Regions from separate parts of the Bacillus sp. DU-106 genome, predicted to be linked through region 1. Evidence: riboswitches for the same ligand, from Rfam matches in the RefSeq annotation. Region 1 holds a riboswitch; the other holds the start of a gene.
What was found. Region 1 has a riboswitch for S-adenosylmethionine ahead of C3Y97_RS01070 (ABC transporter permease). Riboswitches for the same ligand answer to the same signal wherever they lie in the genome.

Region 1 (4,099 bases):
TGTTAATGATTTATCCGATATATTGAGCACGGTATGAAATTGATTTGTATGTTGTTGTTTTAAATATTGAGCTAACTTAAATGGAGCATGCTTCTTCTTTAATACGCGGCGAAGGCTCTCTGTATTTTCGATATGAAGTGATTTTTCGCGAATAAGGACACGAATATCTTCTCCCATAAAAGGTATTGTGTTGTACATAGATGATTCTCCTTAAAACCTTACATATGTTTGCGTTATGCATATGTAAGTCTAGCATGGTTTGTTCTTTATGTGTGCTTACAGTTTTGTAAGGTGAGTAGTAAAGCAGTGCAAAAGTTATTTGTATAAAGTGACGATACTGTGACAAACATGTTGGTATACATGTTACGATGTCGTCTTAAGTGTAAAAAGTAGGATGTTCTCGGTATAATAACAAGTGGAGATAAAAGAAACTATAATGAGTAGTAGCTGTAGATAAAAGGAGAAGAAGAGATGAAGAAGGTTTTGGGTATTGCTGTAATGGGAAGTATGATCCTTCTAGCAGGATGTAATGGAAATAAGGATACGAAAGAACCGAAAGAAAAGGTAGAGCAATCTACAGAACAAACAGAAGAAATGAAAGAATACCTTGCAGTACATGAAAAATACGATTTGAAAATGAATAAAGAAATTAATAATGCACTGCAGTTATTTGAAGTGGCAAAAGAAAAGGGCGGTAAGGAAATAACGACTGCTACATATAAAGAAGATGTGCAAAAGGTAACAACGAGCATGTTAGAAGATATTGATCATATACGAAAAGAAATTCGTGTTCCGAAGTCGAAAGAGCAAGAACATGAGGTATATGTCGGTTTCTTGAATGAATCGGAACAAGCAATGAAAAAATTACAGAAGTTAGCTAAAGAAGAAGATTCATCGTTGATTCGTGATATAGAAATTAATTTTGCAACAGCATCGACATACTATAAACGTTTTCAAGCAGAAACGAAAAAATAACCTTGCCTATGCAAGGTTATTTTTTCTTCTTGCCATCTCCATCTTCATCCTCGGATACTAATATCTTCTGTTCTTCGTGAAATTCGGAAATAGTTTGCCCGGTAATATTATCGAAAGGGGTATAAAAAGAAGTGATACTTTTCTTTTTGATGAAGAGTTTGTAGAAGCCGATGATGACAAGTATAACGATTGTTAAGGGTAATCCTATAGTAGCTAGAAGTAAGGGGTCCATCTTATAACTCCTTTCATATCTTTTTTTATTATAAGCGAAATACGATATAGATAAATAAAAGTATTGAAAACTGATTTTTCTAAATATATCCAATTTGATTGACTTTTCATTTTTTCAGAATTATAATTCGAAATATACAATTTGAACCAAATAATAATATAGCAATTTACTTATCCAGAGAGGTAGAGGGACTGGCCCTATGACACCTCAGCAGCGGGTTCTGTAATAGGAACACCGTGCTAATTCCAGCAAGCAAGTCTTGAAAGATAAGTGATGGGCCTTTGTTTATTAAGCCTTGATCTTATTTTTTAAGATCAAGGCTTTTTGTATTCTAAAAAGAGAAAAGGGAGTAATGGAAAGAGTACGTTTATAAAACTAAGTAAATATATGTGTTTAGGGGGTTATTAGGGTGTATGTAATTAAAAAATTATCAGTTATGGTGTTCACGCTATGGGTTATTACGACGGTGACATTTCTAATTATGCATATTATTCCGGGGGATCCATTTTCATCAGATGCAAAAGTCTTTCCTGAAGAAGTGATCCAAAACATGAGAGCGAAGTATCACCTTGATGAACCGTTATGGAATCAATATGTTGCTTATTTAGACGGCGTAGTTCATTTTGATTTTGGTGAATCTGTTCAATCAACCGGGCAAGGTGTATCAGAAATTATAACAACTGGTTTTGGTCCATCAGCAATTATTGGTTTACAAGCACTTATTATTTCATTGCTAGTCGGAATTGCTGCAGGTACATTTGCTGCTCTCTATCATGGGAAGGTAATTGATTACGGTGTAAGTTTACTTGCCATCCTCGGTATTTCTATTCCGAGCTTTATTTTAGCACCACTATTTATACAAGTATTCGCTATTCAATTCGAGCTCTTACCAGTAGCTTCTTGGGGTACATTTGAACATACGGTATTGCCATCCTTTGCATTAGCGTTAGGACCAATCGCAGTGATTACAAGATTTGTTCGCTCTAATATGATCGAAGTACTGCAGAGTGATTATATTAAGTTAGCGAGAGCGAAAGGTATACCGATTAAGAAGATTATTATAAGACATGCTCTTCGAAATGCAATTGTTCCGGTACTTACATTTGTTGGACCATTAATGGCGGGACTTTTAACAGGTACTTTCGTTATTGAAAAGATTTTTTCAATTCCTGGTCTCGGAAAATATTTTGTAGATAGTATTTTTAATCGAGATTATCCAGTGATTATGGGAACAACCATTTTTTATAGTGCACTTTTAATTGTATGTATTTTTATTACAGATATTATTCATCGTATTGTTGATCCACGTATTCGTTCTATTACGTAAGGAGGGGGATGTTTAGATGGGAGCTTATGAAATTAATGACCAGTTATTAACAAATGAAGAGAAGAAAGAATTAACGATAAATAAAGATCAGCAAAAGATTAGCCGAAAGAAAGAAGTGTTTCGTAAGTTTGTATCGAATCCAATCGCAGTTTTAGGATCAGTGACATTATTACTCATTATTGTTTTCTCACTTGTTGGTGAAAGTTTAACGCCATTTACTGCGAGTGAACAAGTAAAAGAGGCAACAAACTTACCACCTAGTAGTGAGCATTGGTTCGGAACAGATGATTTGGGAAGAGATACATGGGCACGTACTTGGGCTGGCGGGAAAATTTCATTAACAGTTGGATTAGTGGCAGCTGCTCTTGATATAGGACTTGGTGTGCTAATCGGAGGATTTAGTGGATATGTGAGAGGGCGCAATCCCCTTGGGACATTAATTGATGAGTGGATTATACGAGGAATCGAAGTGTTATACGGTATCCCGTATTTATTAATTGTTATTTTACTATTAATTGTTATGAAACCAGGTCTTTTTACCATTATTATCGCCCTTGCATTAACAGGATGGATTGGTATGGCACGTCTCGTTAGGGCGCAAGTCTTATCTTTAAAACAAAGAGAGTTTGTTATTGCAGCGGAGCGATTAGGTACATCCCATATGAAAATTATATACGGGCATTTAATTCCGAACTTAACGGGCATTATTATCGTAAATTTATCATTTACAATTCCCGCAGCTATTTTCTCAGAATCATTTTTAAGCTTTATCGGACTAGGAGTGCAATCACCGGCAGCAAGCTGGGGGACGATGACGAATGATGCACTTGGGACATTATTGAGTGGAGAATGGTGGCAGCTATTCTTCCCAGCAATCATGATTGCGCTCATTATGTTCGCATTTAATGCGATTGGTGATGGTTTACAAGATGCAATTGATCCAAAAATCGTAAAACGGAATCGAAAGGAGAAAAAACATGGGACAGCTCTTATCTTTAGAAAACGTAACGTTAGCCGTTGAAAAAGAGAATAGTAACCAAGCAATTGTGAAGCATGTTTCCTTTTCTATTAGCGAAGGTGAAATAGTTGCACTTGTAGGAGAAAGTGGTTCAGGGAAAAGTGTTACAGCACAATCTATTATCGGCTTAAATCAAGAATCAATTCATATTGATGATGGAAATATATCTTTTGAATCAAAGGAATTAACGAATCTACAAGAATCAGAATGGAATCAAATTCGAGGGAAAGATATTTCGTTTATCTTTCAAGACCCACTTTCATCTTTAAATCCGACGATGAAGGTGGGAAGGCAAATTACAGAGGTGATTTTGCAACACGAAAAGAAATCGAAAAAAGAAGCAAAAGAAATTACGATTAACTTATTAAATGATTTAGGGATACATGAAGCAGAGAAACGCTTTGAACAGTACCCACATCAATTAAGCGGAGGCATGAGGCAACGTATTTGTTTAGCAATCGCATTTGCCTGCCACCCCAAACTCGTTATTGCGGATGAACCTACGACAGCATTAGATGTAACAATTCAAAAGCAAATTATGGAGTTA
Region 2 (4,099 bases), 580 kb from region 1:
CTTTACACCTTCTTTTTCAACACGTTGTTTCGTCTCATTTGCATCTTCTTCCTCATCTAAATAAGCAATCGCAACATTTGCTCCCTCTTTTGCAAAAGCGATGGAAACTGCTCGTCCAATTCCGCTATCTCCTCCCGTAATTAACACATTCTTCCCTTTTAACTTTTCACTTCCTTTATAGTTTGCATCTTCAAACTGCGGAAGGGGGCTCATTAATGATTCAATACCTGGCTGCTTATTTTGATGTTGCGTAGGCATTGTTATAAAGTTTTTTTGCTGTGGCATAGCTGCTTTCAACTCCTTTTCCTTAGCATGTGCACAATAAAAAGCTGAAATTCACACATCGTTTTACGATTAATATTCGAATTTAAGACACAAAATATGAATTGTTATAAACTTTTTATGCAAAACTATTGCAAAATAGATAAAAAACGAATATTATATATAACTGTTGTGAAAATTATTCGTAAACAGAAAGGATGTTTATATGTTTAACCTTTCAAAACATAAAACTTCTATTAAAACTGAAATTATGGCAGGTATTATTACCTTCTTAACAATGGCATATATCATTGTCGTAAACCCTGTTATCCTTGGAGATGCAGGTGTTCCATTTGAACAAGCATTTACAGCAACAATTATCGCTGCTGTTGTCGGAACATTATTTATGGCAATCTTTACAAACTTACCAATCGCAATCGCGCCAGGTATGGGATTAAATGCTTACTTCTCTTACTCTGTTGTAAAAGCGCATGAAGGCATGACTTTCGCAATTGCATTCTCTGCTGTATTCGTAGCAGGTATGATTTTAATTTTGCTATCATTTACATCTTTCCGTACAAAATTAATGGAAGCAATTCCTGAAAACTTAAAACATGCAATTACTGCTGGTATCGGGCTATTTATCGCCTTTATCGGTTTACGTTTAACAGGTATCGTTACAAAAAATGATGCAAACTTAGTTGGACTTGGTGATCTTCACTCTGCTCCAGTACTACTAGCATTAGCTGGACTTGGAATTACAATTGTCCTTATGTCTTTAAATGTAAATGGCGCACTATTTATCGGGATGCTATTAACTGGTATTATCGCTTTCTTCACGGGACAATTATCATTCTCAAACGGTGTTACATCAATGCCTGGTTTACCAGAAGGAATTATCGTTTCAAATCCAATTACTGCTGTATCTGACGTAATTAACTACGGATTATACGGCGTTGTATTCTCATTCTTCCTTGTTACACTATTCGATACAACAGGTACATTACTTGGCGTTGCACAACAAGGTGGATTTATGAAAGACGGAAAGCTTCCAAAAGCAGGACGAGCTCTTCTATCTGACTCATTCTCAGCAACTATTGGTTCTATGTTCGGAACGACACCATCAACAGCTTACATTGAATCATCTGCTGGTGTTGCAGCTGGTGGTCGTACTGGTTTAACAACTGTTACAGTAGCGGTTCTATTCGCACTAGCAGCATTCTTCGGCCCATTAGTAAGTGCTGTTTCTGGTGTATCAGCTATTACTGCACCCTCATTAATTATCGTTGGTAGTCTTATGATGGGTTCAGTTCGCCACATCGATTGGGACGCATTTGATGAAGCATTCCCAGCATTCTTAGTAATCTTAAGCATGCCACTTACATCAAGTATCGCAACAGGTATCGCACTTGGATTTATTTCATACCCACTTATGAAAGTGGCAAAAGGTAAATTCCGTGCTGTTCACCCACTTGTATATGTATTTGGAATTTTGTTTGCTTATCAATTGATATTCTTACCACATTAAAATCCCTCTTCCTGAGGGATTTTTTTATAAATACTGTTTGACAATACCATTCGTTTGTGGAATAATTCAAAATAGTTAAATATCGGATGTCTTATCAAGAGCAGGTGGAGGGATGAGCCCTACGAAGCCCGGCAACCGACCCATTTATGGGCACGGTGCTAATTCTTACAACACATTGTGTTGAAAGATAAGAGTAATATGATAAGGCGTCTTTTCTATATGAAAAGGCGTTTTTTATTTTCACTCCCTCCTCTCTCTTTTTAGTTTAGGAGGGATTTTTTTATGAAAAAATTATGTTCCATCGTACTTATTTTTCTCTTATTTACATTAGCAGCTTGTACAAATGAACAAGATACTATCTCTTCACAAAAGCAACAAACTGTGAGAAAGGCGACTACAACGGTAGAAAATCAATTACAAACAGAAATTCCAAGCCAAATGAAGAAGCCATTAAAAATCGCATTAATTATGCAAATGTCCATCGGAACTTTTTCCTCTCAATATATTGAGGGTGTCAAAAAACAAGTTGAGCTATTTGGCGGCAGTGTACAAGTCTACAATTCTGATAACGATTTAGCAAAAATGGCTGCAAATTTAGATACTGCTATTAATTCAAAAGTGGATGGTATTTTAATTGATCATGGCCGTTCTGAAGCACTAAAACCTGGAGTAGAAAAAGCGTTACAAGCGAACATTCCCGTAGTTGCGTTCGATAACGATCTACGCTTGCCAGGTGTGACAATTATTGATCAAGATGACTATAGTCTTGCATGGAAATCATTAAAAACATTAGCGGAAGATTTGAATGGACAAGGAAATATCGCAGTTGTATGGGTCGGCGGATTTGCTCCAATGGAACGTCGCAATGTTATCATTGATGCTTTTTATAAACGGTATCCAAATATAAAAGAAATCGCAAGATTCGGTACTGCTAGTAATAACACGCCACTCGATACACAAACACAAGTAGAAGCTTTACTAAAGAAATATCCGAAAAAAGGCGATTTACAAGCTATTTTCGCTTCGTGGGATGAGTTTGCTAAAGGGACTGTTAAAGCACTTGAACAAGCTGGTCGTACAGATATAAAAGTATATGGCATTGACTTAAGTAATGAGGATTTACAACTCATGCAAAAAGAAAACTCACCTTGGACTGCTACAGCTGCAACTGATCCAGCTGAAGTAGGTAAGGTTCAAGTACGATTTTTATACAAAAAAATTGCTGGTGAACAAACGCCAGATATTTATTCACTAGAACCTTATTTAGTAAAGAAAAATAGTTTACCAAAAGAAAATATAACAATGGATCAGTTATCAAAATATATAAACGGTTGGGGAGACTCAAAAGATGCATATTCCCCTTGGATGAAAAAATTAGAGAAGGAGAAAAAATGATGACGTTCTCTCTTCAAAACATTACACATTCTTATCATGTCGCTACACCTGTTCTAGAAGATGTTTCTATTCATATTCAAAAAGGAAAAGTACACGCTTTACTAGGCATGAACGGTGCAGGAAAAAGTACTTTACTAAAAATAGCAACTGGTGAAATTCAACCAGTTGTTGGCGATATAAAAATTGATACTCAGTCTGTTTCCTTTACTTCACCGCGCGATGCAAAAAAGCATGGCATTTCTTTCGTAACACAAGAAGTAGATCACGGACTTATTCCCGGATTATCTGTATTAGAAAATGTACTAATCGATCATTTAGCAATGCAAAATAAAGTACTATTTTCAAAGTCCAAATTAGTCGCACTTGCTAAACAACATTTGCAAACTGTACAGGTAAATTTAAATGTTTCGGAAGATGTTTCAAACTGTTCATTACATGAAAAACAATTACTTCTTATCGCAAGAGCTTTATCTAACAATACAAATTACCTTTTATTAGATGAACCTACTTCTTCTCTTGGACCAAAAGAAGTTGAAACCTTTGGGAAACTATTAAAAGATTTAACATCAAAAGGAATTGGCATCCTTTTAGTTTCTCATCGTTTATCAGAGATTCGAAATTTCGCGGATGATGTAACTGTATTACATAACGGTCAAGTTGCCCTTTCTGAAACCATTACAACGATTACAGATCAACAAATTGTGGAAGCGATGACTGGAAAACAACTTACACTTCCTATTAATACAGCACCAAAAACCGGGAGCGAGGAACTATTTAAAGTACAAGAGCTTCTATTACACGAAGGTCATTCTCCCCTTTCTCTTACAATACGAAAAGGAGAAACTGTTGTGATATACGGATTAATTGGAAGTGGAAAAACAACACTTGCTGAAACGTTATTTGGTGCTCTTCATA

Region 2: another riboswitch for S-adenosylmethionine. It lies ahead of C3Y97_RS03990 (sugar ABC transporter substrate-binding protein); the one in region 1 lies ahead of C3Y97_RS01070 (ABC transporter permease).

What each region holds. Positions count from the first base shown of each region.
Region 1 covers NZ_CP026607.1:181,526-185,624, forward strand. The annotation lists gene C3Y97_RS01055 (hypothetical protein) at 1-198, opposite strand, end outside; gene C3Y97_RS01060 (hypothetical protein) at 472-975, shown strand; gene C3Y97_RS01065 (DUF3951 domain-containing protein) at 992-1,207, opposite strand; SAM riboswitch class I at 1,375-1,480, shown strand; gene C3Y97_RS01070 (ABC transporter permease) at 1,617-2,534, shown strand; gene C3Y97_RS01075 (ABC transporter permease) at 2,551-3,555, shown strand; gene C3Y97_RS01080 (ABC transporter ATP-binding protein) at 3,512-4,099, shown strand, end outside.
Region 2 covers NZ_CP026607.1:763,504-767,602, reverse strand. The annotation lists gene C3Y97_RS04000 (SDR family oxidoreductase) at 1-285, opposite strand, end outside; gene C3Y97_RS03995 (NCS2 family permease) at 488-1,789, shown strand; SAM riboswitch class I at 1,878-1,983, shown strand; gene C3Y97_RS03990 (sugar ABC transporter substrate-binding protein) at 2,072-3,184, shown strand; gene C3Y97_RS03985 (sugar ABC transporter ATP-binding protein) at 3,181-4,099, shown strand, end outside.